2 regions of the Paenibacillus suaedae genome follow, and region 1 is predicted to be linked to the other one. Evidence: riboswitches for the same ligand, from Rfam matches in the RefSeq annotation. Region 1 holds a riboswitch; the other holds the start of a gene.

Region 1 (16,237 bases):
GGCACTGCTCCCAATGAAGCGGTTCGTACTGCGCGGCATTATATTCAGGCAGCAATTGAGGAGACACTCGGGCTTGGCGGAGGCAACGGCCCGACAAACCACTGGGCATATCGGCGGCGGCAGATGGATGAGGTGGTCAGATGACAAGTGTAGAGAGTCGCGTAGCAGATGCCCGCATGCGTTCCTATTTGCGGCTGTACCTTGTGCTCGGCAGCGCCAATTGCAGGGCAGACCCTGGATCGATTGTCGAAGAGGCCATTCGTGGAGGGGCAACGATGATACAATTTAGGGAAAAGGGCGCAAACGCGCTGAAGACTGCAGCTAAGAAAGAACTTGCAATGCGCATTCAGTCGGTGTGCAGAAGACACGACATCCCCTTCCTCGTGAACGATGATGTAGAGCTGGCGCTTGCCTTGAATGCGGACGGGGTTCATGTTGGCCAGAGCGACGAGCCTGCAGCGCAAGTCAGGGATCGCATCGGCAATAAAATACTCGGCGTGTCCGTTCATTCGGCAGCTGAGGCTCTGCTGGCTGAGGAACAAGGAGCCGATTATCTCGGCGTTGGGCCGATATATTCGACTGCTTCCAAAGAGGATGCTCTAGAGCCGCAAGGCACTGCAATCATTCAACGGCTAACAGAGATAACATCACTGCCGATCGTAGGCATTGGCGGCATTACGGCAGAGCGTGCGCCACATGTGATTCGAGCTGGTGCAGACGGGATCGCTGTTATCTCTGCAATTACCCATGCGGAAGATAGGTATCAAGCTGCGAAAATGCTCGTTTCCCGTGTAACTGACTCGATTACGCGTAACTTTGCCTAAGTGTCGCACTCTCTCTCATCATATACTTACAACAAAACGAAATTGTACACTTTTACTAGAAATTTATGCGATGAACATGAAAAACAAGAGAAACCCTGTGTCTTTTAACAAAGACAGGGTTTCTCAACAATCTGAGAATCCGCTGAATAAGCGGATTCTTTATGCGTTTCTACTACTTGTTACCAAGCTGCTTCGCGGAAATATCGAAAGAGGCCTTACCCTGTTCACATTCACAAAATCTAGTGATAATACCGCACTTCATCCCATCCCCCCTCTACACCGCATGCTCCAGCTTCATCAGCTCATCCGTCCGCACACATTTCAATCCGCGCCGATGCGTCTCGGACAGTACGTCTCTCAGCACCATTATCATCTGCTTCGGAGCCTCTCGGTCAGCGCCGAACGTATCTCCGCTGTCATGCAGTACTATAACTGATCCGGGCTCGATTCGCTCTGACAACAGCTTGCGCAAGTTGCATTCTCCCGTATCCAGCTTCCAATCCCGCGCAATAATCGACCATAATACGAGCCGATACGATTTGCGCAGCAGGAACAGATCTCCCATATTCAATATCCCCCATGGAGGACGATAGAAGGTTGGCCGCTCCCCTGTAATGCGTTCAATAATGTCCGCAGAACGTTCCACATGCTCGCGCCTGATGTTCCGAGGCGTCATGACCCAATTCGGCATATGCGTATAATTGTGAATGCCAATCTGATGGCCCTCCTCATGCATGCGTTTCACAAGCTCAGGATACTTCTCAGCCTTGCTGCCCAGAACAAAAAAGGTAGCCTTTACGCCCCGCTCGCGCAATAAATCAAGCAGCTCAGGCGTGTAATCAGGATCCGGTCCATCATCGAACGTAAACGCAACATGACGATATGCCCGCTTCCGTCTCGCCTTGCGAAACACGCCCCATCCGCAGATTCGGGTCAATAAGAAAGGAAGCCCCATATAAATAGCGATCAGTACAATTAATATTCCTGCGATAATATTGTCCATGTTATCTCTCCTACTCCTTCACCCTATTCACATATCGATCCATTAACGTGGCACGAGACATCATCAGCATCTTCGGTACCAGCTTCGATCGCTGCTGCTTCAAGCGCTTGGCTCCCTCCGGATTCAGCATGCGGAGCAGCAAACGCAGATATATGGTAGATACTCGCTGCATCCACTTCGTCTCCAGAGGGTGCAGCTCGAAGCCTAATCCATAAGTGATGCCGCGATGAAGCAGTGTTATCCCAGTCAGCGCCTTCACCTTAGCCAATTCCGGATTCGTATTCACAGCATGGCCGACCAGCTTCAATGCATCACGCAGCCTGCGCGCCGTAACAAGTGCAGCCCGATCCGCACCAACGGAGCGAGACAGCTCCAGCACTTCCCGATTATCAAGGTGAATCTCGCATACATAGTCGCCTTTATGAATATAGCTTCCATCCTCACAGCGAATGGAGGTGCCTCGATGCGTCCGTACGACAACTTTACATATTCCGAACTGTGACTGATATACACTTCGAAGAGGCGTGATCAATTCAAATATAGCCTCCCACGTCATCCACAGTGATTGCAGCATTTTGTTGCCCAAGGTGGAGATCATGTACAATCAAATCCTTCCTGTATGAAAATCGTGATCTGCTTGACTTACTTTCATCGTACAGCCTGGAGTTCTCTTTTTTCTTACTCCATTCTTACGAGTTTCTTAAGTAATTGAGGTAAGCAGAGTCCTTTATATCCAGACCTTTCCTTTAGACAACAAAAAAGCAGTACAGCACTTCAAACTCTGTGCTGCACTGCTTATGCTAATTAACGAATCTCTTCGCTCTAACTTATCTAATGCTTCATTACGCTTCGGTTCCAGCGACTATTAGACCACAATATTGTCGGAAGCAGCTTGTTCCACTCTATCCGACGCTAGCTCTAGTACGTAATAGTCATTTATATTGCGCACGTGGAACCCACATGACGTGTATAACCCTAGTGCCCGCTCATTCTCAACTGCAACTTCTAATTCAATCTTGGCAGTTGGCTGCTGCTCCTTCATGCGCTCAATAATACTGCGAAGAATCCAGCGTCCGTATCCTCTGCCTCTGTGCTCAGGTTGAACACTGAAGCCGAATAGAAATGCACTGCCTTCTTCTCGCATAGCATGAATCTTCCCGATAGGCAGCCAATCTCCATTCTCCTGCTGGCAGTCTGCAATAAAAATATAATCCTGCTGCGAGAGCATCGCCGTCTCTACATACCCTCTTGCATCTTCCTCATTCATATCGAATCCGTCCATGTTCAATCGCGTGAGAAGAGCCACATCGCTGGTCTCTGCCTGACGTAATTCGATTTTCGCAGGGGGTTCACTAGCATCTTGCACATGCTCTCCAGTAAGTGTCATCCAATATTCGGAGAAGCTGCACTTCGAACCGATGCTCTCCAAATATTCCTTGCCGGATAAGGAAGGTCGAGCGCAAATGAAGATAAGTTTCTCCACCTGACGTCTCCCACACTCCTGCTGAGCTTCCTTAACAAGCTGACTGAATATGCCTTGACGCCGATAGTCGGGATGCACCATCCCGCTTATCTCTACCTCCGATGCACAGAACTGATAGATACCGAGAAATCCAACAATCTCACCATCTACAACATACACATAGTCGTTAGCGACATCACCCGTGCGTGCACGAAGTGAATCCCAGTTCAACTTCAAAATGATTTGATCGTGTTCATTGCAAATGTCTTCCAATCTGTGCAGCGCTTCAAGCTGGTCAACATCCAATTGTGTATAGGTTCGCAAGCCTGTATTATTCATGGCTACTCATCTCCTTCGCTTTCAAATGCGAATTCATGAGATTGTATTCTACGCCTTGGATATTATTTCCTTTGCAATCAGTTCAGCAAGTTGTTGAATTGGCTGCATTCCCAGATCACCCTCGCCCCGCTTGCGGACGGACACGCTTCCGCTCGCCTGCTCCTGCTCTCCTACAATGAGCATGTAAGGAACTTTGCTCTGCTGCGCTTCGCGTATTTTGAAGCCTAGACGCTCATTGCGCGCATCCACTTGTACCCGAATGCCCGCCTGTTCCAGCGATTCCTTCACTTCATACGCGTAGTCGGCGAAGAGATCCGATACAGGCAGTACCGCCACCTGAACGGGCGCAAGCCATGTCGGGAATGCTCCTGCATAGTGCTCTGTCAAAATGCCAATGAACCGATCAATCGAACCGTACACCGCACGGTGAATAACAACAGGCCGATGCTTCAGGCTATCTTCTCCGATATAGGACAGGTCGAATTTCTCCGGCATCTGGAAGTCCAGCTGAATCGTGCCGCACTGCCAGCTCCGCTTGAGTGCATCCAGGATGTGAAAGTCAATCTTCGGCCCATAGAAGGCCCCGTCCCCTTCATTAACACGATATTCGACGCCGCGCTTATCCAACACGTGCTGCAATGCCTGCTCCGCCTCATTCCACAGCTCCTCTGAGCCCATCGAATCCTCCGGCCGCGTAGATAACTCGATCTTATACTCGAAGCCGAACACCTTATAGATGTGATCGATTAAGGCCATAACCTTGCCGATCTCCTCTTCGATCTGATCCGGACGGACGAACAGATGAGCATCATCCTGACAGAACGTACGAACCCGAAGCATACCGTTCAAGGCGCCGGACATTTCATGCCGATGTACTTGACCGAACTCGCCAAGTCGAATTGGAAGCTCACGATAGGAGTGCTGCCCATTTTTGTAAATGAGCATATGCCCTGGGCAGTTCATCGGCTTCAGTGCAAACGTCGTATCATCTACTTTCGTAAAATACATATTGTCCTTGTAGTGATCCCAGTGACCCGACTGCTCCCACAATCGGTTGTTCATCATAAGCGGTGTGCGCACCTCGTCATAGCCGCGTCTTCGTTGAAGTCCGCGCGCGAAATCCTCAAGCTCTGTGCGAATCGTCATCCCGTTCGGCAAGTAGAAAGGCATACCAGGCGCTTCCTCGGAGAACATGAACAGTCCAAGCTCTGTTCCAAGCTTGCGATGATCGCGCTTCTTCGCTTCTTCAAGCATATGCAAATATTCTTCCAGTTGATCCTTCTTCGCAAAGGCAGTTCCGTATACGCGCTGCAACATTTTGTTATTCGAATCCCCACGCCAATACGCGCCGGATACCTTCATCAGCTTGAAGGCCTTAATGCGGCCTGTGGACGGAACATGTGGGCCTCGGCATAAATCTACGAATTCGCCCTGCTTGTAAATGCTGATAACCGCGTCCTTCGGCAGGTCATGAATCAACTCCAGCTTCAATGGCTCATCCCGCTCGGTAAATAAGCGAATAGCCTCTTCCCGGCTGACAACCTCGCGCGTAATCGGCAGATTTTCTTGGATGACACGCGACATCTCTTGTTCAATCGCTGTCAGATCCTCTGTCGACAATGGCTTCGCGATATCAATGTCGTAATAGAATCCATCTTCAATGACTGGGCCGATTCCCAGCTTGACTGCATCGGCTCCATATATGCGTTGAATGGCTTGCGCCATTACATGTGCTGTACTGTGGCGAATGATGGAGAGACCATCCTTGCTGTCTGCTGTGACAATCTCGACGAGGCTGTCATGCTCGATCGCAGTGTCGACATCCACGAGCGTCCCGTCCATTTTCCCGGCAAGTGCTTGCTTCTTCAAGCTTGTGCTTATCGATGCTGCAACTTCTTCGATGGTCGTGCCGTGCAAATACCCCCTGTTCGATTCGTCTGGAAATGTTACCTTGATCTCCATGCTTCAGCCTCCCTTTCCTCATAGTCGCAAGTGAATGATGAACGCCATGAGAGAACGCAAAAAAACGCATCTCTCCCGAAAGGGACGAGTGCGTTCTGTCTCGTGGTTCCACCCTAATTCAATCCTGCATTGCGTGTTGGAACGGGATAAGCCGCCATTCGCTACAATTGCAAGATCCTTCATTGGACATCCGGTAACGAGGATGGGTCGGTGATGCTTACTGCTGAGAAGCGGATTGCAATGGTACCAGTACCATTTCCAAATGCTCACCCTCAGGTTCAACATCACGGCTGCAAAGGGGTAATTCCACAACCGTAACTGAAGAAGCTTGCACCAATCGCTTCTCTCTCTGGACAGCTCGTACTGGAAATCATGTCTTTGGTCATCGCCTGATGAATATGGGAATAATGTTACACACATTCAGGAAGAAAAGTCAAGTTCAATTTTCCCAGAAATAAATTTCCCCTGCTTCGCTACAAGAACCATATTGATCTGCATATAGGGCTGTGCTAGCATGACGTCGTAGGTAATTTTTTCATGTTTTTACACTTTAAGAAGAGGAGGCATCCCGCCTTCATGAACTACGTACAGAAGGGAATACACGCCTTATTTTCCATCCTGATTGCAGCTCTTTTTACCCACACGATTACCCCAGCATCTTCCGCTCAAGCCTCTTTTCAATCCCATTGCGGTACTCTATGCAGCCACTACGATATTGTCGTTATCGGCAGCGAAATTCAAGGCATTCTGCTTGCCAAGGCAGCCCATGATCTTGGCTTGAATGTACTCATCCTGGATCCCCGCAGCAAGCCAGGCGGAGAGCTCATCGAAGGGGAAATGTGGTTCCTCGACGAACCCTTCGACAAGCATGGTCACAGCCTTGTACAAGGCAGCATTAAGACTCTCTTCGACGGGTACGATAAGGGCACGATTCGCAAGCCCGTGGAGTTCGAGAATTATTACGAACACCTCATCCAAGGTATCCCTCTCCGAAGCAGTATTGCGATTCAATCTGTACAATTTGAGCTGGAAAAAAAGGAAAAATCAATCCACTCCCTCACCTATACTGCTGCAGACGGAAAAATCTATACGGTTCAGTCTAAATATTGGGTGGAGAACACCGACTTCAGTGCCCTCACCAGCAAGCTTGACGAGAAGCGAATTCCAGGCATGGAGAGCCTGTACGACGGCAAGAACAATAAGCCAGACTACATGGCCGCTACGCTGATGCTCAAGTTCAAGCACGTGAATTGGAGTATGCTTCACCAAGCCGTCCTTGCCAGTTACCCTCTCCAGAACCTCATCAAAAAGTACGGTCCAAACACCTATGTGGATGGGAGCGAAGCTACCGGATTCAGCAATATTATGCGTACCTACAAGCCGCACGACAATGGACTTATGCTCCGTGGGATGAACACGGTCTATCAGCGTAATGGCGAGGCCATTATGAACGCGCTGCTCGTATATAACGTTGATCCTGCCAATCCGGCATCTGTGCAAGCCGCCTTATACAGGGCGAAGACCGAAGCACCGTATATTTTGAATTTTCTGCGTCAACATATCTGGGGTTTCTCGAAGGCAGAGCTGAACGGCTTCCCTGATTATTTATACATTCGGGATTACAATCGATTCGAGACTAAATATGTGCTGAATGAACACGACGTCTTGAATGGCAACATGTTCTGGGACAATGTGAGCATCGGCGGGTACTCGCTTGACTTGCAAGGTACAACGCGCATTCGGGAAGGAATCGGATTCGGCCAACCTGATCGCTATGGCATCCCGCTTCGTTCCTTTCTGCTCAAGTCCTACGACAACGTCATCGTCGCGGGCAAAAATATTGGAGCCACCATCAAAGCCTATGGCAGCGCACGCATCATGCCCAACACCGCCCTTGCAGCTGAAGCGATTGGCATCATATTGGGCAAGGAACGGAGGAGTAAACCACTGGCTGAGCTAACGCCTGATGATTTCAAGCGAATCCACTATTATTTACAGACAAAATATCACATTGTACTCGATAAATGAACCGGCTGAATATCTGTAGATACTACGTTACGAGTTAACAAGAGTCTATCACTTCTATATGAACGGAAGGGCGAGCTACTAAAGGGATCTTACCTATAGGTTCGTCCTTCTTCGATTTGCTTGTTAATACACACTTGACAAATAAACCCTCATGCATTAATTTATTGATTAATAAATAACAAAAAAAAAAAAAAAAAAAAAAAAAAAAAAATTCTGACAAGGTGTTGAACCAACATGTCACCAAAAGACCCATCTTTATCTAGCAAGGATCAAATCATTGATGCTGCTGTCGCATCCTTTGCGGAGCATGGCTTTTACAAGACGACAACCGCCAAAATAGCCAAATCGGCTGGTGTAACGCAGCCATATGTGTTTCATTTTTTTAAATCCAAAGAGGAATTGTTTATCGCAGTTCTCGACCGCGCCACAGAGAAGATTGAAGAGGCCTTCTCCAGCGTGGATGCTCCTCCCGAACAGTTTGTAGAGACAATGGGACGCGCCTTCGGGAAGCTCATTGAGACCCATCGCGATGAGATGCTCGTGACGATGCAGGCATTTACAACTTCAGAGCCAGCAATTCGTGATTCGGTGCGCGACCATTTCACTGCGATACACCAGACGGTCATACGGCGCTTTGAACAAGCCGGGATTCCGAATGCCAAATTCGCAGCCAGCATGTTTATCGGCTCAGGTCTAATTATTACGATGTCAGAAGTGCTTGAAGCGCCTAATTTATCTCCGTGGCCATCTAAATAAACATAGTGAAACCACTATTCATCTGCTGCCTTTTTGAGGTCGCACTTTTTTTGGTATCGTATTTATTGATTAATAAATAAATATTATAAATGAGGTGTGTTGATTCATGAACAAAATGTCTGTTAAATCCACTTTTCTTCACCTGTTACAGTCGCCGTCGGTCATTATCGGCCTTATTACTGCGCTTACTTTTCAAGTACTGTTCAGCCTGATCTGGCTGACGGGGTATGATCATTTGACAGATAATGTGAATCGGTTAGCCATTGCCGTTGTGAATGAGGATCAAGTGGTTGGCAAGCAAGCGGTGCAATCGATTATGGGGAAGCTGCCATTTCACATGAAAGAGGAATCGAGTCTTAACCAGGCGATGACACAGCTTGAAGAACGGAAGGTGCAAATGGTGATGCATATTCCAGGAAATTTCTCTAAGCAGCTGACGGATCTGACACAGAAAGCTATCATCACGTACGCTGTGAACGAATCCAATCCAAGCATGGTCAAAAGTGTAATGCAATCTGTCTCCAGCCAAATTACGACTTCAATCAATGAACATGCGGTTCGTACGGGCATGACTCAAGTACTGGAGCAGGTACACGTTCCACAGCTGCAAGCAAGCAGCCTATCTGAATCCGTGTCTGCACGCGTCGTAGCCGAAATGAATAACGTCCATCCCATCTCGAACTTCTCGTGGACGATGGTTCCCATGATGCTGCTGCTGGCTTCCTTCGTTGGCTGCATGCAGTTCACCATGGAAATGAATAAGGCTGCCAAAGCTATTAAACAAAAATGTGGCCAATGGACACTCCTGACAACTCGCTCCCTGCTCAATATTGTGGCCTCCTTGATCATTACAACGGTCGGCACGGGAATGGTGGCACTGATGGGTGTTCATTCTGAACAAGGCTTCGGCATGATGTGGCTATTCCAACTCGCTTACGTCATCGCGTTTCTATTTGTCGCTCAGTTGTCCTTTTACATCTTCAGCGATGCCGGTGCATGGGTCAATATTGCGCTGCTGTCGATCCAGTTGATCACATCGGGAGCTTTGCTCCCGCGCGAACTGCTGCCATCTTTCTATCAGAAAATCAGTGAATTCTCCCCTGGCACCTATGCCGTAACTGGCATTATGAACCTAGTGAACGGGGGCCCAGCTATATCGGATTCAATCCATGCGCTCTTGCTTATCTTGACTGCGGTCATCCTGCTGACGACTGTTATTGTTGGAGGGGTACAGTTATTGCAGCGCAAACCTAAAGAACAGGGACAGCTAGCTTCGTAAGCAAACTTATTTATGATGTGTAGACACAACGAGATACCGCGAAATACGCATTACATGGCAATGAAGCGCCATCCGCCGCATTTTTACGGACAGATGGCGCTTTATTCCTTCCTCACGATACAATTTGCTCCAGCTTCACGATTGCCTTGTATACCTCCTCCGAGGTTACGCCTTCTGGCTTCATCAGCTGTATGGATTCCTGTGGGAGAGTCGCTTGCCGCGCAATGCTCTCCAACGTTGGACGGTCTTCCGCAGATAATCCAAGGTCACCTAGTCGATAAGGTAAGCCCAAATCTTCGTAGAACGGCAGCAAATTCTTCACTTCCGCAACATTATCCTCCAGCACCAATTGAACGAGGATGCCGTACGCGACCTTGTCTCCGTGCAGCAAATGATGTGTCGCTGGCGCAGCAGTGAGACCATTATGAACCGAGTGTGCTCCAGCTATTCGACCAAGATGATCGCCGAAGCCGCCAACAAGGCCGCCTGTCATAATGATCGTCTCCGCTACCTCTACGAACGCATCGGATAGCTGCTTCTGCTCTGCGTCGTGAATGCTCTGCCGTCCATGTTCCAGAAGTGCAGTCTGGCATAGACGAGCCGTAAGATGCGCAACCTGCACAGCGGCTGAACGATGCTTCAAACCACGAATGAGTACATCCGCCTCATACCATTTCGCTAATGTATCGGCAATCCCTGCGCGCAGATAATCAACAGGTGCATGCAAGGCTATGCGTGGTTCAAGCAGCACCATAAGTGTGCTTTTCGGAAAAACGGTATAGTGTGTGAATTGTCCTTCTTCGTTATAGAACACGCTGAGCGGCGTCCATGCTGCGCAATTCGAGGCGAGCGTCGGCACGAGAATCGTATCCAGCCCCGATGTATTGCCTGCTGCCTTGACCAAGTCCATTACCTTGCCGCCGCCGAGTCCAAGAATGGCATCCGCTCGTTCGGCCTGTGCATAGCATGCAATCCGATGCGCTTCCTGCAAGGTGCATTCTCCTTGATAGCGAAGATATATCAGCGTTATGTTCGTCTCCTTCGGCAAATAGGGCTGCGCCGCCTCCAAGGAGCGATCACCATGCACGACAATCACTCGTTTGTATTGATACGGTGCCAATAATGTATCTAGCTTGTCCAAGATGCCCGCTTTACAATGATAGATTGCCGGTGTGCCTCTAACGACGATAGCTTTCTCTTCCTTCGTCATCGATGTCACTTCCTTTTCAGCATCCACTCTGGTTTGCCGAAGCCTTTGAACTGTTCATCTATTGTTTTCTCGAAATCGGCCGATTCAACTGCTTCCTTCAAGTCCTTAGCGAATTGCTTGTCCAAATCAGCTGTATTCACAACGACACGATTGCGGTAATCATCTGGCATATTTTCGAGCTTCAGAGCATCGAGCAGGTTCATTTTCGCAGCAAGTGCGAAGTTCCCCGGAACAAGAGACAGGTCAGCGCTGTCTACTGCGCGCGGAAGCTGAGCAGCCTCGATTGGCTGTAGAACAAGATGCTTCGGATTGTCCTTCACGTCCTTCTCCGATACACGCAGTGGATCGATGTCCTTGTTCACGGTAATGAGTCCTGCATCTTGCAGCAAGCCCAATGTACGCGCCAGGTTCGTCGGATCGTTCGCAATCGCTATTGTACTTCCGTCAGCAACTTCATCCAAAGATTTGAACTTGGACGAGTAGATGCCCATTGGAGCCGTCGGTACGGAAATAAGCTCGGACAACTCAATTTTATTTTCTTTCGCGAAGTTCTCCATGTAGATTTTGTGCTGGAACAGGTTCGCATTCAAATCTCCATTCGACAATGCCAAGTTCGGCTGCACATAATCTCCGAATTCAACCAACTCAATGGAATAGCCTTTCTTCTCCAATATCGGCTTAATCGCCTTCGTTATCATATCGCTATAAGGGCCTGCTGTTGCGCCGATCTTGATTGCTTTGCTTTCTTCCTGCTTTGCGTCTCCTGAACCCGTTGATGCGTCTTTGCTGCCGCATCCAGCGAGCAAGCCAATTGCTAGAATAAGAGATAGGACGAGAGCTGCTTTCTTCATAAATGATGACCTCCGTATGGATAATATTTTTGTATCATTTCGGTGCATTAAGACTGGTTTTCAGCACCAAGTAGGTTGCAGGAACTCGAACCATGCTTTCGAAGTAAGTGCAAGATTCGATGCCGCGTTGCTTCCTAGGTATGACTTTTTGAACAAAAACGAATGCATTATCGCTTGTCTACTTTCTTTGCAATAAAGTCTCCTCCGTACTGAATGATCTGCACCAAGCAGATTAGAATGATTACCGTGGTAAACATTACAGTGTTGTCGTAGCGATAGTAGCCGAACCGAATCGCCAAATCGCCGATTCCGCCTCCACCGACTGTACCAGCCATTGCCGAATAAGCGACAAGACTGATTGCCGTAATGTTCACGCCTTGAATGATGCCTGGCTTCGCTTCAGGGAGAAGTACATCCTTAATGATCATCCACGGTGTTGCACCAATGGAGATTGCCGCTTCGATGACACCTTTGTCAATCTCGCGCAGCGCCGTCTCTACCAAGCGGGCGAAGAACGGAATTGCCGCAATCGAGAGCGATACCGAAGCAGCCGTCGGGCCTATCGTTGAACCGACAATGAGCTTCGTCAGCGGCAGCAGTGTCACCAACAAGATGATGAACGGAATTGAGCGAATCATGTTGACGATGAAGCCTAGCACATTTTTCGTAAACGCATTTTCGAGGAATAGCCCCTTATCGGTTACAAATAATAGAATTCCAATGGGAAGACCCAGAATTATGGCAGCAAACAGCGAAATTCCAACCATATAGAGCGTCTGGACAAATGCTTTGCCCAAGTCCGGCAGCAGTTGGATGATCGAATCACTCAGCATGATGGATGACCTCCAATCGATAGGTTCGTTCTTTGATGTAGTCGAGTGCTTGCCGCAGCTCTGATACTTCTCCATTCAGCTCCAAGATCAGAATGCCTAGCGGGTTGTCATGGATGTATTCAATTTTGCCATGCAAAATATTTGCTCTAACCTTGAAGTTCGTCATTACATCAGTAATGATTGCTTCCTCCGCTTGCGGCGCCACGAAGTGAATCTTCACGATCATTCCTTTGCAATGCTGAATCAATCGTTCTGGAAGATTGAATTGGAACAGACTGCTGATGAACGAGCGCGTCATCGGATGCTGTGGATCAGAGAAAATGTTATATACCGGCCCCTCTTCTACCACATTGCCGTTCTGCATCACCGCCATCCGGTCACAGACGTCCTTCACCACTTCCATTTCGTGCGTAATCAATACAATCGTCAGGTTAAGCTCGCGATTGATTTTCTTCAGCAGCTCCAAGATTGACTGAGTCGTCTCAGGATCCAGCGCAGACGTTGCTTCATCACACAGCAGCACATGCGGTTCATTGGCCAGCGCTCTGGCGATACCTACTCTCTGCTTCTGCCCGCCGCTGAGCTGAGCAGGATATACATCTCGCTTGTCAGCCAAGCCGACCATTTCAAGCAATTCAAGGACACGCGGTTCAATCTCTGCCTTCGACTTGTTGTTGGCCTTCAGAGCAAATGCAATATTCTCAAATACCGTCTTGGAGCGGATAAGATGAAAGTGCTGAAAGATCATGCCGATCTTCAGTCTTGCCTGTCGCAAGCTCTCTCCTTGCAGCTTCGTCAAATCAACGCCATCGATGAGTATACTCCCAGATGTAGGTTCCTCCAGCAAGTTGATGCAGCGCAGCAACGAGCTTTTCCCAGCACCGCTTCGTCCGATAATCCCGTAAATTTCTCCCCTATTGATTCGAAGAGAGACGTTATTTACGCCGATGACGGTCGATGTCTTGCTTCGATACTCCTTAACCAAACTCCGAATTTCAATCATTTCACACACCCCGCCATTCTGTTGCTATCACCTGGATGAAAACTAAAAAAACTAAAAAGCCTCTTTCCCTAAGAGAGAAAGAGGCTGAATTGGCAGTATCGCCACACTTATCTCTCAGAATGGAATCATTCCGTAGGATTTAGCACCGTTTACTCACAGGTAAGGTTGCCGGACGTCATAGGGCCTAGTCCCTCAGTCGCTCTTGATAAGGTAGTATGAAGTTGTCGTTTGTTGTTGAAGATAATACATCTGAAAATATGAGTTGTCAACAATATTTTCATTTCATTTTCAAAAAAGGTAATGAAGCATGATCCATCATACTGCCTTACCTCACATTACAGCCTTTACTTCGTATCACCGAATATTTCCTTATTTTTCGCATACGACCTTCTCAAACTAAAGTAGTTGCCCGCGGCGAGAATAATCAAGAACAATACAGAAGGGCCAATGACGTCCATCCAAGGCTTGTCCGGTCTAAATAACAACTTCTGTCCAATCGTTACAATGAAAAAGATGCCGAATGCACTGAGTGAGATCATCAACACTTCTCGCCGCTTTTTGCGATACCCTCTATCTGTTGTTACATCCCGGTACTCCAATCCAGTGAATATATAGCGGAGCATAAAATAGATTGCATAGAAAAAGACAATTCCTAAACTCATCAGCACATTCTCTGAATAATCCCCCATGAGGATGCCACGAATCCCATTCAGAAGTAGCAAGCCGATAATCAGATAGAGCGCTTCAATTTTGAACTTATTTTTCTTCTGAATCACATACTCATCATTGCTCTGGTTGCTGGATGTAAACCATTTGTTGATTTTCATGCTGTTACCCCTCCCAGAAAAGTTCATCTAAAGTCTTGCCTAACGCCTTCGCAATCGCAATGCACAGCTGGAGAGATGGATTGAATTCCCCCTTCTCAATCAGACCAATCGTCTGCCGGCTCGCGTTGACTGCGTTCGCTAATTCCTGCTGTGTCATGTCTTTCTCCACACGCGCCATCTTTAACTTCTGATTCATGCTCGACCCTCGTCCTTCATCAATCTCGCCAATACAATGTAATATATATATGTCATTATGTAATGTATATTTTACAATTTAATTAATTTCTGTGCAACCTATTCGCAGATACATAATTCCCACCTCATGGAACCATTCTAAATGAGACTGCACTTGCTACGAACAATGATATAGCGCTTACAATTTCCACTTTACAGATAGGCAAGAAGACAGTAAGATAAGATCACACTAAGTTGTATACAAGTATACTTGTTGTACTTTACAGCATGATCACAGGAGTGAATACAGCATGAAATTAGGCATGATTGGCCTTGGAAAAATGGGTTTCAACCTCGTAGATAACATATTGCAGCACAAGCATCAGGTAGTCGCTTTTGATGTAAATGCTGAACAACGTCAAAAAGCAGCTGACCTAGGAGCAATTCCTACAGATACAATTGAAGAACTCGTATCGAAGCTGGATGCTCCAAAGATCATCTGGATGATGGTTCCAGCTGGAGAAATCGTGGATCAAGTGGTAGACACTCTGCTTCCTCTTCTCTCTCCAGGAGACATTGTCATTGACGGAGGAAATTCACATTATAAACAGTCCATCACTAGAGGCGAGAAAGTGCATGCACTGGGTGCCCATTACTTCGATATCGGAACATCCGGCGGAGTATCTGGCGCAGCTGAAGGCGGCTGCTTCATGATTGGCGGCAACCAAGAAGTATTCGCTACACTTGAGCCACTGTTCAAGGACATTGCGGTAGATCAAGGATATTTGTATGCAGGCAAGAGCGGAAGTGGACATTTCCTGAAAATGGTTCACAACGGTATTGAATATGGAATGATGCAGGCGATCGCGGAAGGCTTTGAAGTATTGGACAAGAGCGACTTCGATTTCGATTACGAACAAGTTGCACGCGTATGGTCCAACGGATCGGTAATCCGCAGCTGGTTGATGGATCTGACGCAAAATGCTTTCTCCAAAGATCCGAAGCTGGACAGCATTCGCGGCGTTATGCAAAGCTCTGGCGAAGGCAAATGGACAGTGGAAACTGCACTGGAGCTGCAAGCAAGCGCACCCGTTATCGCGATGTCCCTCTTCATGAGATATCGTTCGCTTGAGTCCGATTCCTTCCATGGTAAGGTAGTTGCTGCACTGCGTAATGAGTTCGGCGGACATCAAGTGGTAACGAAGGAATAGTCAGTTCCTATTTCGATAGCGAAGATAGAATCACCACAAGCCCGATGGTCGCGCCATGCAGCACTGTGGTACAATCAGAACCAAATCTCTAAAGTGAGATATGGGTTCAGGAAACCAATCATGAGGAGAGTTCACGCATGATACACTATCCGAAACAGTGGCTGCAGGGCGCATCCCTTGGGGAATCCATCGCCTGTGAGCTGCGATTGCAAATTATTAACGGCTCCATCAAGCCGGGCGAAATTATATCGGAGAATCGAGTGGCTGCCGACTTCGGCACCAGCCGCTCTCCCGTTCGCGAAGCATTGAAAACGCTCTCTAACGAAGGGCTTATCCGCTTGGAGCGCATGGGTGCTGTTGTCTTAGGGCTTAGTCTTATCGATGTCGAAGAGCTGTACGATGTTCGCTATCTCATTGAGAGCTTTGTCCAGCAGCGGCTCGCCATCGTGAACACAGATGGTCTGATTCTGACGCT
Region 2 (16,237 bases), 640 kb from region 1:
AAGGCGACCTTTTTTATAGTACAGCGCATCCGGGGAATCTCCAGCCTTGTCATTCGGAGAATTGATAGCCCGATCCAATGAGAACGTTTCGATGCGGGCACTATCAAATCCATTCATTTTGTCGCCCTGGGCATCATAGTAATACACCCTGGAAAAATCAGCAAACCCTTCATCCAAGAACGACTCGGTTTCAGAATCGTTGCCGATGATGGAATGGAACCACTGGTGCGCAATCTCATGAACAAAGACGGAATCCTTTTCAGGAACAGCATTTGGACTTACCCGCCCCATTTGAATAAGGCGAGCAAATTCAACAGCAACATTTTCTACATGGGATTCCACGATCCGAAAATCGGGGTACTCGTACTTGCCGAATTTATCGCCAAAAAATTCAATCGCTTTAAATGCCTCATCAATATATTTATTGATAACCGCTGTCTTCGCCGGATCATTGTTGTCGTTGTAATATACATATTCAATCGTTAAGCCATTCTTGGTTTTGCTGGCTTTATGGAACTTCTCACTGGAGAAGAACACGAGCTCGCGCGTCTTGTCCGATTTCGTCGTTACGATTTTGCGGCCAGCTTCACCAGACTTCTCCGACATTTGTCCAGGCATCGCGATTTGCAGCTTGTCTGGAACATCCATTGCAACCGTATAGTCGGCAACCTCATAGTAATCCGTTTCGAATGTCTTACTATATGGGGTCTTATTCCACTTATGTGCTGCTTCATCGTACACAGACATAACCGGGAACCAATGCGCCCCATTAATGATGTCCTTATAGTAGGACAAGCGCTGTGAACCAAATGGAATTTTCGTTTTATATTCAAGCTCTAACGTTACTTCTTCATCCTTGCCCAACGCTTTTGCCAACTGAACCGTAAGCGCCTGCTTCTCATTTGTGGTAGCTAGGGTCGCACCGGTCGAAGCATCCTTCACACGAATGATATCAATACCGCCAAGGAAATCCTCTGGTTTCTTATCTGGGTATTCCTTCGCAATCTCCCCATTTGCTCGCACGAACATGCTCGATTGCGTATCCTTCGAACGATTGGCATCTGCGAACAGACGGAATACAACATCATTCAGCTTATCCTCAGACGTATTGCGGTATTTCACCGTCTGCTTGCCTGTAATGGTCATGTCGTCCGTATTCAGCTTCGCTTGGATATTGTATTGGATATGTGAAGTTGCTTGTTGTTGAGACTGCATTCCTGCTGTGCTAATCGTCTTGACTTGATCCGCCGCGGCCTCCTGTGCATAAGCTGTGCCACCAGATGTTAGCGGAGCTGCAAGCAGGGTAAATGCCATTGCACATGCTATTGTCGTATGTAGCAATTGTCTTCCTGTGAGTTTCATTCGTCCAATCACTTCTTTCCGTTTGTGTTTCATCTCATGATGATATATTCAATTATAGAGCAAGATACAAATGATATCGTGCGATTAACCTTATGCGGAGCTTACAATATTGTCACGTAAGATTTTAAGGAACTTTAGTAATGAATGCCGCGAATCAAAAAAAAAAAAAAAAAAAGAAGCACCCGTCTAAGACGAGAGCTTCTCTATGACAAGGGTGCTCTTAGCTCGCCCTTTATTTCTGTGAATCTTCTTGTGGAGCAGCCTGCGCAATATGGCGCGTACGGATTTCCTCTTGCAGCAGTGCAACCACTTCTGCTACCGGCTTCATGCCAAGGTCGCCTTCTCCACGCTTACGCACGGATACAGCACCATTGTTCTTCTCATTTTCACCGACGACGAGCATGTAAGGTGTTTTCTCCAGCTGTGCCTCGCGAATCTTGTAGCCAAGCTTCTCGTTGCGCACATCTGCTTCAGCACGGATACCTGCATCACGCAGAGATTCCGTTACTTCCTTCGCATACTCTTCGTAGTTCGGTGATACTGGAATGACCTTCGCTTGAACCGGAGAGAGCCAGAGCGGAAGCGCTCCTGCGAAGTTCTCCAGCAAGAATGCAGTCATGCGCTCCATCGTACTGATGATACCACGGTGGATAACGACAGGACGATGCTTCTGTCCGTCATCGCCGACATATTCCAGCTCGAAGCGTTCAGGAAGCAAGAAGTCCAGCTGTGCAGTCGACAGTGTCTCTTCCTTGCCAAGCGCTGTTTTAATTTGTACATCCAGCTTCGGTCCGTAGAATGCAGCTTCGCCTTCTGCTTCGTAGAATGGAAGACCCAATTCTTCAACAACCTCACGCAGCATGCGTTGAGACATTTCCCACATATGGTCGTCTGGGAAGTACTTCTCTGTATCCTGCGGATCGCGATAAGACAAGCGGAAACGATAATCCTTAATTCCGAAATCGTCATATACGCGGCGAATCAAATTAATAACACGCGCGAATTCTTCCTTGATCTGATCCGGACGGCAGAAGATATGCGCATCGTTCAATGTCATAGCACGAACACGGTGCAAACCAGTGAGCGCCCCGGACATTTCATAGCGGTGCATTGTACCAAGCTCCGCGATACGAATTGGCAATTCACGATAGCTGCGCATGTCAGACTTGTACACCATCATATGGTGCGGGCAGTTCATTGGACGCAGAACAAGCTCTTCGTTGTCCATAACCATTGTTGGGAACATATCCTCTTGGTAGTGTTCCCAATGGCCGGATGTCTTGTACAATTCCACATTCGCAAGTACCGGTGTATACACGTGGCTGTATCCCAAGCGCTCTTCGATATCCACGATGTAGCGCTCCATCGTACGGCGCAATGTCGCACCATTTGGCAGCCAGAGCGGCAAGCCTTGTCCAACTTTTTGGGAGAAGGAGAAGATCTTCAGCTCTTTGCCTAATTTACGGTGATCGCGCTTCTTCGCTTCTTCCAAGAAGTGCAAGTACTCATCAAGCTGTGCTTTCTTCGAGAATGCTGTTCCATAAATACGCTGCAGCATTTTGTTGTCCGAGTTGCCGCGCCAGTAAGCACCCGCCAAGTTCAAGAGCTTGAATACCTTCAACTTGCCTGTAGATGGGACGTGAGGTCCACGGCACAAGTCGAAAAATTCACCTTGGTCATAAATAGTGATCACAGAATCCTCTGGCAAGTCGTTGATAAGCTCCAGCTTCAATTCATCACCGATTTCTGTGAAGATGCGTAGAGCTTCTTCACGAGATACTTCACGGCGTTGAATTGGCAGGTTCTCGTTCACGATACGCTGCATTTCCTTCTCGATCTTCGGCAGATCCTCAGGCGTCAAGGAGATATCAAGGTCAATATCATAGTAGTAGCCATCTTCGATAACGGGACCGATACCAAGTTTCACGTTTGCGTCCTTGTACAAGCGCTTGATTGCTTGCGCTGTCAAGTGAGCTGAACTATGGCGAAGCACTTCAAGCCCGTCTTCTGAGTCTGCCGTTACAATTTCAATCTTGGCGTCTTCTTGAATCGGCGTATACAGGTCAACAACCTTGCCATCCAGCTTCCCCGCTAGTGCAGCCTTCTTCAATCCGCTGCTAATCGAACCCGCTACATCTTCGATAGTAGTGCCTTGCTCATATTCACGAACAGCACCGTCTGGAAATGTTACTTTTACGTTAGACATTTGCGATTCCTCCCAATTTATATGGCATCATTCAATCTGCTGTCAATCTGCTTATGCCGGCTAGGAAACGAACAACTACGTGTTCTTCCCAATTTCTCCGTACACAACACAGCCTATTGAACTTGTCTGAAAAAATAAAAAACACCCGCCCTGTAAAAGGGACGAGTGTTATAGACAATTAGTAACCCGTGGTTCCACCCTCATTCAACTGCTGATGATGCTTACGCGATCACAATTACAGCAACATATGCCGCAATGCTCTGTCGCTCACTTTCCTCAGATCAGTCCTTGAGCATTCGGTAACGGGAATGATTCGTTGGATGATACTAACCGAGATTAGCTCGTTGTTCCCATCCAAAGCTCTAAAGTGGTAAATAAACAGCGTTGCCGAAGGGACTTGCAGCCTCGATCCCTCTCTCTGAACGGTTCCGTCCGTTATTCATGTCTTTGTCATCGCATATCGTATGCTATTGATTACTCAATACCGCATATTATATGCGATCTTCGCAGGGTGGTCAAGCTCCTATTCATGAATCGTGGAATGCTATGGCCGCAGCATCGAACCGTCCTGCACGTTGTTACGTACAAGAGTCTCGTGAGGCCAGCCATCTCCACCAAGCACAGCATGACAGGAACTACACAGTACACATACATGCACCCTCGATTCGAAGATTTGCTGAATCGTCTTAATCACCTGAGATTCTGGCTCGCGCGTGTGAATGATAATATTTTGCGGGGATACGTTGATGAGTGTGCTCACAATCATATCCTCCATCTCCATATCATAATCAATCATCTCCACAACCATGCCATTCATCACATGCTTCGGCTCAAGCGGCTGAAGATCCTCATCTAGGAGCGTAAATTCATGACCGCCCTTGTGCATTAAGTGCGCAAGAGGGATCTTCGTCTCCTGAATGAACACGAAGTATTTCAATAGACCGATGAACTCTTGATACTGCCGTTCAAGTACATATTCATCAATCGCATAGTCAACCACTTCACGAAGCTCTGTTAAATAGTGCCGCAAGCGGAACTGAATGAACCCTTCAACATTAAGGGCTGTATGATCTTCTAAATATCGCCGCAGTGCACGTGTAAGCTTCCCTTTGCGTCTGCGTCTGGACTCACTAGAACCGGTTTCATCTCCACCGTTGAGCAGCTGCTGGCAGTATTCCTCAATTTTACGGCGTTCCTCTTCACTGTATTTCGAATCCTTTGCAATTAAGGAAGCAAGAAGCAGCCTTTCTTTTTGGGACAGAATAAATTCAGCAACTGCCTTGGCCGCTCTATTCCATACATCTTGTCCTTGTGTAGACAGTTGAAAACCTGGCAAGATGCCCCGGCATGTAATCCAAGCCGTCTGCCCTTCAGACCATTGCTGGAATTCCACGCCATTCGGCTGTTTATGTAAATCGCTCAGCTCCTGCTGCAGCAAATCAGTCAGCGTTACTGCGTCACATTCGGATCGCAGCGGCAACGAGATCGTGAACAACTCCATGAGCCCACTCCTTTCTGTTCCTTCTTAAGTATATGGGGTCATGAATGGAGATATACGAAGACGAATCTGGAAAACAGAGGACGCTCGCATTCCTTCTGGCATTATTGCCAAAAATAAAAAAACACCTGCTGGCTATCCACACGGAAAGTCCAGCAGGTGTACTGCTTCATTTTCAATTGACGCCTAATTCTGCATAACAAAATCTTTGGCAACCGTTGCATGTTCATCGTCGAACACACGCAAAATATTATATTTCGTATCACGCTGCGCAGGAATCTTGCCCGCTTCGCGGATAAGCTGCAGCGTGCTCCCGATGTTTACTTTATGTGTAGCACCAGCTGCCGATACGACATTCTCCTCAATCATCGTACTGCCGAAGTCATTGCAGCCGAAGCTGAGCGTCTTCTTGCCAATTTCCGGCCCCATCGTTACCCATGAAGCTTGGAAGTTCGGAATATTATCCAGGAACAAGCGGCTGATCGCGAGTGTCTTCAAATACTCTTCAGGCGATACGCGCTCTGCCTTCATGTTCGTGTTGTCCGGTTGGAATGTCCATGGAATGAACGCAAGGAAGCCCTTGGAAGGATGGCCGTTCTGCATGCATTCATCTTGTGCTGTACGAATGCGCTCCAAGTGAAGTGCACGCTCTTCCAGCAGCTCGCCGAAGCCGATAACCATCGTGCCCGTTGTATTCATGCCGACCTTATGGGCAGTTTGCATGACGTCCATCCAATCACGCCATGAACCCTTCAAGCGACTGATCTTCCGGCGAGTACGGTCGTCCAAAATTTCAGCGCCGCCGCCCGGCAGCGAGTCAAGACCCGCTTCATGAATTTGACGGATTACCTCTTCTAGAGATAGTCCATTCGAGACTTCCTTCATCTTCATAATCTCCGCAGGAGAGAAGGAGTGCATTGTAATACTTGGGAACCGTTTCTTAATTTCGCGAAGCAGGTTCGTATAATAGCTGAATGGAAGCTCTGGGTTTGTTCCGCCCTGCATCAGAATCTCAGTTCCGTCTACATCGATCGTTTCCTGAATCTTCTGGAAGATGACTTCATCAGGAAGCACGTAACCTTCCTTCGAACCCGGAGCACGGTAGAAGGCACAGAATCTGCAGTACGTATCACAAATATTTGTATAGTTGACATTGCGCCCAATTACAAATGTAGCAATCGGATCTGGATGCCATTTCTTCATAATTTGGTCGGCAGCTGCCCCCATTTTCTCGATCTGATCAGATTCGAACAAGGTCACGCAATCGTCTGTATTCAATCGTTCACCACGAAGCGCTTTGTCCAAAATGCGGTCTATCGGTGACATCGTCACAGTCACTTCCCCTCTCATATGTTGCCTTACACTCTCGTATATAAAGCGAAGTAGACCCCGCTCACGGCGGGGTTAAATTGTACGGATTATTGCACATGCTGCTTCATCATCTAGTTGTGCATTGTATCGCTCAAGAAGCAGCTTCACTAAATAATCGTAACATACATCGCCCATAAAAAACAGCACCCTTCCATGAGAAGGATGCTGGATAGAATCGGTTATTTGGATAACGCCTGATCCAAATCCGCAATCAAATCCTCGACATGTTCAAGCCCAACAGAGAAGCGGAGCAATCCATCCGTAATTCCACGCTGCAGACGAACTTCATGCGGCATTGCTGCGTGAGACATCATGGCAGGATAAGACAAGATGCTCTCAACAGCGCCAAGGCTGACTGCCACAAGCGGGATTGTCACGTTGTTCAGCACTTGCTTCGCCCGTTCGCCAGAACCCACATCGAATGATACCACTGCTCCATATCCCAGTGATTGCTTCTCATGCACCTCACGGCCAGGATGATCGGCTAGACCAGGGTAATAGACGTCAGCAATGTCCGACCGTTCACTCAGCCACAGTGCAAGGCGGCGGGCGCTCTGCTCACTCTGATTCATCCGAGCTTCCAATGTCTTCATGCCTCTCATCAGCAGCCAGCTGTCCTGAACCCCAAGCACAGTGCCAAGGCCATTCTGCAATTGCTTCACACGGCGTCCAAGACTCTCGTTGGCTGTAACTGCCAGACCTGCGAGCACATCACTGTGTCCGCCCAAGAACTTGGTGGCACTATGTAAGACTAGATCAACACCAAGCTCAATTGGACGCTGATGATAAGGGGTCATGAACGTATTATCCAGCATGGTGAGCAGACCCTTTTCCTTGGCCCATGCGGTCACTTCTGCAATATCCGTAATTTTGAGCGTCGGGTTGGACGGTGTCTCCATATAGACAGCCTTCGTATTTGGACGAAGCGCAGCCTTCACCTGCTCAATGTCGGTCATATCCACTAAAGTAGACTCAATGTTCAACCGGTTTAAAATGGAAGTCAAGAGACGGTACGTTCCACCATACACATCTTCCGTTACGATAACATGATCCCCTGCCGATAACAGCAAGAATGTCGAAGAGATCGCTGCCATCCCTGATGCGAAGGCAAATCCATTCGTTCCGCCCTCGAGCAGTGCAATATATTGCTCCAATGCCTCACGTGTTGGATTGCCAGAGCGAGAGTAATCGTACTGAGGCGGATTGTAAATGTCCTCATGATGGAATGTCGTAGCTTGGTAAATCGGGACACTGGAAGCTCCCGTACCGGCATCGATCTCACCGCCAAAATGGATCAGCTTCGTCGCAAACCGACGTGATTGCTTGCCTAACTGACCGTCTGATGCTTGATTCGAATTCTGCTCTCTCATCTCCGTTATCCCTCCACTTCTACTCTAGCCGCTTCTATCGCTTGCTCCAAGTCAGCGATTAGGTCATCAACATGTTCAATTCCAACCGAGAATCTTAGCAAGCGATCGTCTACACCAATCTGATCCCGAATCTCCTGCGGAATATCCGCATGGGTCTGAACCGCCGGATAAGTCATCAGCGACTCTACCCCACCCAAGCTCTCCGCGAACGCGATCAATTTCAAGTGGCGCAGGATCGGCTCTACATAAGCTGCATTCTTCAAGCGGAAGGAGAAGATGCCTGTGTTGCCCGACGATTGGCGCTGTTGAATCTCATATCCCGGATGCTGCTCGAGTGCAGGATAATACACATTGTCGATGGCGGGATGCTCTAGCAGCCATTCGGCAATGCGGGTTGCGTTGTACTGATGCCGCTCCATACGAAGGGCAAGTGTCTTCATGCCGCGCATCAATTGATAGGAGTCTGATGGGCTCAGGACAGCACCGATCGAATTATGCAGGAAGGCGATTTCTTCCGATAATTGCTTCCCTTTCGTTACGATCAGACCAGCAAGCACATCATTATGTCCGCCCAAGTACTTCGTTGCGCTGTGGACTACCATATCTGCCCCAAGTTCAATCGGGCGTTGGAAAAATGGCGTTAGCAGCGTATTATCAACGATAGTGAGAATTCCATGCACCTTCGCCCACGCCGCTACCTTCTCGATATCCGTAATCATCATCAAGGGGTTCGTAGGCGTCTCTATAAAGACAGCCTTCGTCTGCGGTGTTCTTACAGACTCAAGCGCATCAAAATCATTCGTATCTACATAAGAGGCCGTCACGCCGAAACGAGACATAATCCGTTCCAGCAGACGATAAGTGCCGCCGTACAAATCGAGGGAAACAATCAGATGATCGCCTGAACTGAACATCGCGAACAATGTCTGTAATGCAGCCATCCCCGAACTACAGGCAAATCCGGCATCCCCACATTCCAAAGCAGCCGCCGCTTCCTCTAGAACAGTACGAGTCGGGCTCTTCGTCCGAATATAATCAAACCCCGTGCTCTGTCCAAGCTTCGGATGCCTGAATGCAGTTGCTTGGTAAATCGGATAATTAATAGCTCCCGTTTTTGGTTCATGAACCGATCCAATTTGAGCTAATCGACTTTCGATGCGGTAGTTCTCTTCGTTGCGTTCGATCATAGTTGATGAGCCCCTTCCTTGCGCGGTACGGCTTTGCCCAATTCGTAAGGTGTTTCTTGATATACGTAGTAGTTCAGCCAATTTGAGAAGAGGAGGCTGGCATGCGCACGCCAAGTGGAGTAAGGCTTGCGGGAAGGATCGTTATTCGGGAAATAATTTATCGGAATGTCCATCTCCATCCCCTTTGCAATATCGCGGTCATACTCCCACTTCAGTGTACAGGGATCGTATTCCGAATGACCGGTCACGAATATTTGCTTCCCATCATGTGTCGCTACCAAATACACTCCTGCTTCTTCCGACTCCGCTAATATTTCTAACTCGGCAATCTTCGCGACATCCTCTCTCCGAAATTCCGTATGACGGGATTGCGGTACAAGAAACATCTCGTCGAAGCCGCGTGTCAGATTCACATTTTCCTTAGTTAGTACATGCTCGTATACACCGAAAATTTTCTGATCCAGTGCATATTTCGCAATTCCATAGTGATGATAGAGGCCCGCTTGTGATGCCCAGCAAATATGGAACGTGGAAGTTACATTCTCCTTAGACCATTCCATAATGCGGCACAACTCATCCCAATAGTCTACATTTTCAAACTTCATCTGTTCGACAGGAGCACCCGTAATGATCATGCCATCAAACTGCTCTCCTTCAATATCTTCAAATGTTTTGTAGAACGAAGATAAGTGCTGTGCGGACGTATTTTTTGATGTATGGCTTGCTGGATGAAGGAGCGTCACCTCAACTTGCAGCGGCGTGTTGCCCACTAAGCGCAGGAGCTGGGTTTCCGTAGTCTCTTTCGTCGGCATCAAGTTGAGAATGATGATTCGCAGCGGACGAATATCTTGATGATAGGCTCTCGTTTCGTCCATGACGAAGATATTCTCCTGGGTCAAAATTTCTTTGGCCGGCAAATGATCCGGAATTTTAATCGGCATTGACGCTCTCCCCCTCGAAAATGGTAATTGGATGGTGTCGGCACATGAAATCAATTTGGCGCAACCGCAAACAAGCCTGACTTGAAACGGCACAAATGGCTAGAGACATACAAAAAAGACCTTCCTCGACTACGAGAAAGGTCATGTTATACATGCTCATGAGCCTCTCTCATCTGTCAGTAACGACTTCCATCGTCCCTGCAAGAATTAGCACCGTGCGTCGCGCTTCATACTGCGCATCGCCGGTTGCCGGGCTTCATCGGGCTTGTCCCTCCACCTACTCTTGATAAGATTGCTTATATGAATATTCATTTGATTTGGCCTTGGTAATAATGTACGGCAAAGAGAAGCTGTTCGTCAAGAGGGGAACACAACAAAAAATCACGATTCCACCCCCTTCGCATACGATACATTATTGACGAATTCCGGCAATGGATTTTGTCTTGAAAGGTTGAAGTACGAGCGTTATACTTAACAAGGTGCGTCGAAGCCTTACTTAATTATTAAAATCGAAGGCAACAATCGTTCCTTCACTGGACGCATGATATATAAAGTCACGTACAATTATTCAAGCTGAGGTGAGTTCGGATGGATGGCGACCCGAGGTCGTTCCGTAGTACGTACGTACAACCGAATATTACGATTCGACAGGCAGCGGCAAGTTCGCAGTCCAATGTCGGGATTCGTGCCTCTGCAGAGAACCTAGTTCACTAATTGTGCCTAGGCTTATATCACGTGCGCGAACGACGGACTGCGCATGCCCAGCCTTGTTTCGAGTCGTCTGGTAACATTTAGACGATGCGCATGTCGCAATGGCGACAGCGTCAAGGAGTGAGTGCAATGAAAATCCGTCTGGTCAACGAGGGCGTCTTCACGACTGAGGAAGATATCAATGTCACATTAACACCGCCAGAGAATGGCTTCTACTGGATCGATGCTGACATTGAGGATTTGGTCGTTCTGCAGCCATTATTCAACATGCATGATTTGGCAGTTGAGGACTGTATGAGTGAAGAAGAGCAGCGTCCCAAAATCGAAATTTATGAAGGTCATTATTTTATCGTGTTCAACAGCATTCGCTTTGACGATGAAGAGATCTTTTTACGCTCATTGAACATTTTCCTCGGCAAGCACTTCATTATTACCGTAACAAAGCAGAAGATTAACGAACTGCGTATGGTGAAGCCTGTATTGTGGGAGCAGCAAGCGAGTACGCCTGACCTTATGCTCTACCTGCTCATTGACTTGGTTGTCGACAACTACTTCACAGTAGGAGATCGAATTGAAGCGAAGATCGACAAGCTTGAGGAAGAGCTCATTATGAGCACGAAGAAAGAACATCTCAATGAAATCATCAGCTTGCGAAGTGAGATTCTATGGCTCAAGAAGGGTCTTGGCCCTCAAAAAGAGGTACTGCTTGTCCTCTATCGTAAGGAATTGCGGCTGATCGGCGATGACCTGCAGAAGTACTTCCAGGATATTTACGAGAATGCCGTCAAAGTATCGGAGACATTCGAAACGTTCCGCGACCTTATGGGCAACTTACGTGAATCTTATCAGCTTAGCATCGCGAATCGCGCAAACGATATTATGAGAGTGTTCACAGCCATTACAACTATATTCATGCCGCTAACCTTAATAACAGGGATCTACGGCATGAACTTCGGATATATTCCAATTATGGACTGGGAGTACGGCTCCTTGTATATGATCGGATTCATGCTTGCGCTTGGTATCTTTATGTTCTACTTATTCCGCAAGAAAGATTGGATTTAATAATCAGCGGGGGTGTTCTAAAGTCATTTGATAATGACCTTGGACACCCCCGCTTTGTTTTCTTTGCATTACCATATTCCCGATTATCCCCATTTGCTCACCTTGTTCGCCGATGACGAAAAACGAAGCCAACCACTGCGAATTGTTTTTCGCTGCTTTCCAAACAAAATAGCAAGACGCCCCTAAACTAGCCTAAACAGCAGAATAAATTCATTAACGAGCTCGGGCATACGTCCTTCGAATATGGCATCCGTCAGCTAGCCGCCTGTGCAACGCTGCTGCTTCTCGCTCTGCTTCGATGCAGAAGCCGCAGCAATCGAATCCGCTCATAGTTCGCTTGTACCTCGGCATAAGATTCGTCCAATGCCGATTCTCCAAATGCCTTCACATAGATTGGCTTCAAGTATTCATCGCCCAGTTCATCGAATGCCAGCTCTATCGTTGCCCGCTGCTCTTCCGGCATAGATTGAAGCTCCGATTCAACCAGCATGCACACATTATAGCCTTCACGTTCTACCGTCTCAATGCGCATAATGAGTTCACGCCGATCTACCTGAAGAAGCTCTATCAATTGCGCAATCGATAACTGCTGCTGCAAGCCTTCCAGCAATACACGGTGGTCTGTCAGCTTGGAGAGCTCTTGATTCTGCTTCGATTCCCATTCGGAATAGACCCACTTCGCGAACTCCTCTTCGGATACAACGGAGGATATCCAATCCAGCGGGAAAGTTGATGTCCTTTCAAACCCCTTCGCAATTGCAATGATATCTGCTCCATAGGATGCCAGCTTTGCTTCTCCGAATCCAGGAAGCTGCTTCAGCTCTTCCAAGGTGTGCGGAAGCAAGGCACTGACCATACGAAGCATACGATTCGTTGCAATCCAATAAGGGGCCCGGCGCAGCTTGCTCGCCGTCTCCCTACGCCACTTCGCAAGCTGTTCATATACCTCGGATCGGGCATATAAATCCGCATAGCAGGCAACCCATTCATTGCGTTCCTTCATTCTGCGCTCGTGTATATCGGCCTCCGGCACAAACCCAATAGTCAGACGGTACCCAGCGTGCAGCAAACGCGCCATGCCACGCCGCATAGCCGCCCGCATCTCGGCCCATACCGCCCCCTCGAACCATACTTCGGCAGGCTGTCCATCTGGTTCCCAGAGTAAGATCCACTTCCCCTCATCTACTCCAGCCGTAACTAATCCATATGCGGTTTCACGAGAAGAATCTACTCCCCTCTTCCGCTTACGAGAAGACACCATCTCCCCATCGTCCAGCACCATTCGCTCTAATCTGGCCATCCATACAATTTGCATCAACTATGCCCTCCCTATTCGATAGACTTGATAATGATACAACCTCTCCGATTGCTGCGACCTTCTATTCACTTCTATCGGACAAAAAAGAAAGCACCTCATCACGGTACGTATATACGCATCGCAATGAGGTGCTTCCTCGTCCTAGTTATGAATTTATTACCATTATAACATGCTCTTCTCCAGTGTCAATTCCTGTATTTCTATTTCTAAATGTTGGACGCTACTATATAATAATATCATCTTATTGGAGCAGCAGATAAGGGAGGCTAACAATGAGCAATCATGATCTTGATTTTCTATCGGACAGCACAGAGACAACAACAACACGCTTCGTCACCTTTGTAGGGCACAGCTATCGGCGCTTTGATTTGGCGATTACATCTACAGGCCGTTTTTACGGTAAGAAGCTCGTTACCGACTTGCAGAGCGGGCTGACCGCCATTCTCGGACAGGACGATCTCAAGGAAGAAGGTTATTTAGAATCCTTTTATCGCTTGTCGGAGGAAGAGGGAGAAGAGCTTCGCGGCTTCCTGTACATGGTCATAGGCGAGGCGCATTTCACCGATTAAGCTGATGACTCGGATGCACGAACCCAACCTTCATACAGCACTTATGATCAAAAAAGGGAGGAGCTTCTGCTCCCCCCCTTCATTCTACCGCTCATGTTCGTTACATTCCGACGTACGATATCATACTTTTCATTTCCAGACGCTCAAATATTGCACTGACGGACTCGCGCTCTGGCGCAAATACACAGACATCCATCTGGCATTCTACCGGCACATCGCAGTTGATGCGCGCAAGCTGTCGTGACAAATGGAGCATCTCAAGGTCGGACTCAATCTTCGTCCGTACACCCTTCGCAAGCTCCGGCAAATTCTCCAATATTCCCTCAATGCTCTGATATTGATGGATCAGCTTATGTGCTGTTTTCTCACCTATCCCTTTCACGCCTGGATAGTTGTCCGCAGTATCTCCCATAAGCCCCTTCACATCAACCACCTGCTCTGGAGTCAGCTGACGCTCCTCCATAAGTGACAATGGAGAATAGACTGCATAATTGCCATGCCCCTTCTTCATAATGATCACAGTCGTCCGATCATGAACAAGCTGCAGCATATCGTGGTCGCCTGTCAGGACAAAGACATGCATATCATCACGGAATAAGCGCGACAAGGTTCCGATACAGTCATCTGCCTCGAATCCTTCAGCCGATATATTAGGGATGCCGAATCCATCCATTACATCCCGAATGAGTTGAAATTGTGGTACCAGATCCTCTGGACAATCGGGACGATTTGCTTTGTACGCTGTGAACTGTTCTGAGCGAAATGTCTTGCTCCCGAGATCCCAGCAGCATGCAATATGCGTCGGCTCGAACCGTTCTACCGCATCCCAGAAATATCTCATAAAGCCATACACCGCATTCGTTGGTGTTCCATCCTTCATTCGACGAATAGAACCGCCGTACGCAGTAGCGAAATAGGCGCGAAATAAGAGCGCCATTCCATCAACGAGCAGTAAGCGCTGCTCCTTATTATCATTCAATTGTACTTCCATCGGTATGGATTACCCCTTTCGCTTCAATGCCTATCGTCAAGTATATCATAATTCCTACAATCACTAGATAACGGTTTCTGCCAAGCAAGGAACCCATACTCATTCTTTCTATTTATGCTACAAATGAGACATTACATCATCAAAAGTCACGATCCCGACTAACCGACTGTCCTCCGTTACTACCGGAACAGCCAGAAGGCCATACTTCTTAATAATGTCCAAGACATCCGCTTGCGGTGCATCTGGTTCGATCGTAACGAGATGCGGATTCATCATTTCATGCACAGACCGCTCGGGCGAAGAGATAAGGAAATCACGTAGCGACACAACGCCTAGCAGCGTATCCTGCTCATCGGTCACATAAAGATAATAAATAGTCTCCACATTCGTCAAGCAACGGCGCATCCAATCAAGAACCTCAGCAATTGTATCTGTCGTACGGATTCGGATGACCTCCGTTGTCATAAGTGATCCTGCTGTACCTTCTGGGTAAGCGAGTAATTGCTTAATGTCCTCCGCCTCTTCCTTCTCCATATGATCAAGATAGAAGTCCGCTTCTTGATAAGACAGCAATCCAATAAAATCAGCTGCATCATCGGAAGGAAGTCCGTTTAGCATCTGAATCGCATACGGTCTGGCCAGCTCCAGCATACACTCCTTCTGCTTCCTCGGAGCCAGTTCACAGAAGATTGCGCCAAATTCGGCAGGGTTCAAGTACTCATAGATACGCATTCGGCAGGTACGATCCATCTCCGTAAAAATTTCTGCCTGATCGGTGGGGTGCAGTTCCAGAAAATCAGTCCGAAACGTATCTTTTTTTGAGCCTTTCAATGCTTGCAGCATACAGTAGGTGTATTCTTCTCTGAATTGATAATGGTTTAATGTAATCACGGTCTTCCTCTCCTCTCATGCAGCCGACTTCAATCCATCTTCTTGAGCTCTACTTACAATTGCTCGATCTCTACGCTCACAACATGCTCAATCTTCTTGATGGAATAATAGATTTCCGTCAAGTATTGATTACTTGGCACAGATAGCACTAGGTCAATTCGCTGGCGATCCTTATCCAGATCCTTGAGTTTAAAGTGGCGGATATGGAACTCATCTGCATCCGTTCGATCCTTGCGCTGAATCTTCTTTATGAGATCCGTCATCCGGTGGTTCGATTCTACGACGATCTTCAACGCCACATCATGCCGGTTCAACTTGGCAGGGGCAATCATCTTAATTAAACCCGGAATGAGGTTGACAGCCGTAATCAGCAGCGCCGCACCGCAAGTTGCTTCTAAATAGAATCCAGCCCCAATCGCTACACCGAGAGCAGACGCCGACCAGATTAATGCTGCAGAAGTGAGACCGGAAATAACCTCATTGCTTCTTCGCAAGATAACACCCGCTCCAATAAAACCGACCCCGCTTATGATCTGAGCTGCCAAGCGCATTGGATCCATATTCGGATGGTTAGTGCCGCCGAACTTCCCGAATGCCTCAATTGACACAATCGTAACCAGGCAGCTGGCAATACATATGACCATACTCGGTCTCAAACCAAGCTGTTTTTGCTTAATTTGTCTGTCAAGCCCAATCAGCAAACCGAATAATAGCGCCAAACCGAGCTTCATCATCATTTCCAATGTCAAAAATATCA

What was found. A riboswitch is a leader RNA that binds a small molecule or an ion and turns the genes downstream of it on or off. The one in region 1 is predicted to bind S-adenosylmethionine.
Region 2: it holds a riboswitch for S-adenosylmethionine, as region 1 does, so the genes downstream of both, metA (homoserine O-acetyltransferase MetA) here and RQP50_RS00515 (methionine ABC transporter ATP-binding protein) in region 1, are expected to answer to the same signal.

The regions. Positions count from the first base shown of each region.
Region 1 is NZ_JAVYAA010000001.1:111,579-127,815, reverse strand. Features, by position in the region: gene thiD (bifunctional hydroxymethylpyrimidine kinase/phosphomethylpyrimidine kinase) at 1-144, shown strand, start outside; gene thiE (thiamine phosphate synthase) at 141-824, shown strand; gene RQP50_RS00565 (polysaccharide deacetylase family protein) at 1,099-1,827, opposite strand; gene RQP50_RS00560 (YkoP family protein) at 1,838-2,425, opposite strand; gene RQP50_RS00555 (GNAT family N-acetyltransferase) at 2,693-3,628, opposite strand; gene thrS (threonine--tRNA ligase) at 3,677-5,590, opposite strand; gene RQP50_RS00545 (FAD-dependent oxidoreductase) at 6,167-7,618, shown strand; gene RQP50_RS00540 (TetR/AcrR family transcriptional regulator) at 7,853-8,374, shown strand; gene RQP50_RS00535 (YhgE/Pip domain-containing protein) at 8,481-9,653, shown strand; gene RQP50_RS00530 (iron-containing alcohol dehydrogenase family protein) at 9,766-10,863, opposite strand; gene RQP50_RS00525 (MetQ/NlpA family ABC transporter substrate-binding protein) at 10,869-11,714, opposite strand; gene RQP50_RS00520 (methionine ABC transporter permease) at 11,882-12,547, opposite strand; gene RQP50_RS00515 (methionine ABC transporter ATP-binding protein) at 12,537-13,550, opposite strand; SAM riboswitch class I at 13,655-13,762, opposite strand; gene RQP50_RS00510 (DUF6773 family protein) at 13,895-14,377, opposite strand; gene RQP50_RS00505 (helix-turn-helix transcriptional regulator) at 14,382-14,573, opposite strand; gene gnd (phosphogluconate dehydrogenase (NAD(+)-dependent, decarboxylating)) at 14,863-15,762, shown strand; gene RQP50_RS00495 (GntR family transcriptional regulator) at 15,903-16,237, shown strand, end outside.
Region 2 is NZ_JAVYAA010000001.1:755,219-771,455, reverse strand. Features, by position in the region: gene RQP50_RS03415 (M1 family metallopeptidase) at 1-1,362, opposite strand, end outside; gene thrS (threonine--tRNA ligase) at 1,595-3,568, opposite strand; gene ytxC (putative sporulation protein YtxC) at 4,113-5,069, opposite strand; gene mqnC (cyclic dehypoxanthinyl futalosine synthase) at 5,253-6,392, opposite strand; gene RQP50_RS03395 (trans-sulfuration enzyme family protein) at 6,617-7,807, opposite strand; gene RQP50_RS03390 (aminotransferase class I/II-fold pyridoxal phosphate-dependent enzyme) at 7,813-8,994, opposite strand; gene metA (homoserine O-acetyltransferase MetA) at 8,991-9,935, opposite strand; SAM riboswitch class I at 10,102-10,228, opposite strand; gene corA (magnesium/cobalt transporter CorA) at 10,776-11,711, shown strand; gene RQP50_RS03375 (HRDC domain-containing protein) at 11,965-13,026, opposite strand; gene RQP50_RS03370 (DUF3055 domain-containing protein) at 13,302-13,598, shown strand; gene RQP50_RS03365 (5'-3' exonuclease) at 13,699-14,589, opposite strand; gene RQP50_RS03360 (magnesium transporter) at 14,707-15,480, opposite strand; gene RQP50_RS03355 (MgtC/SapB family protein) at 15,534-16,237, opposite strand, start outside.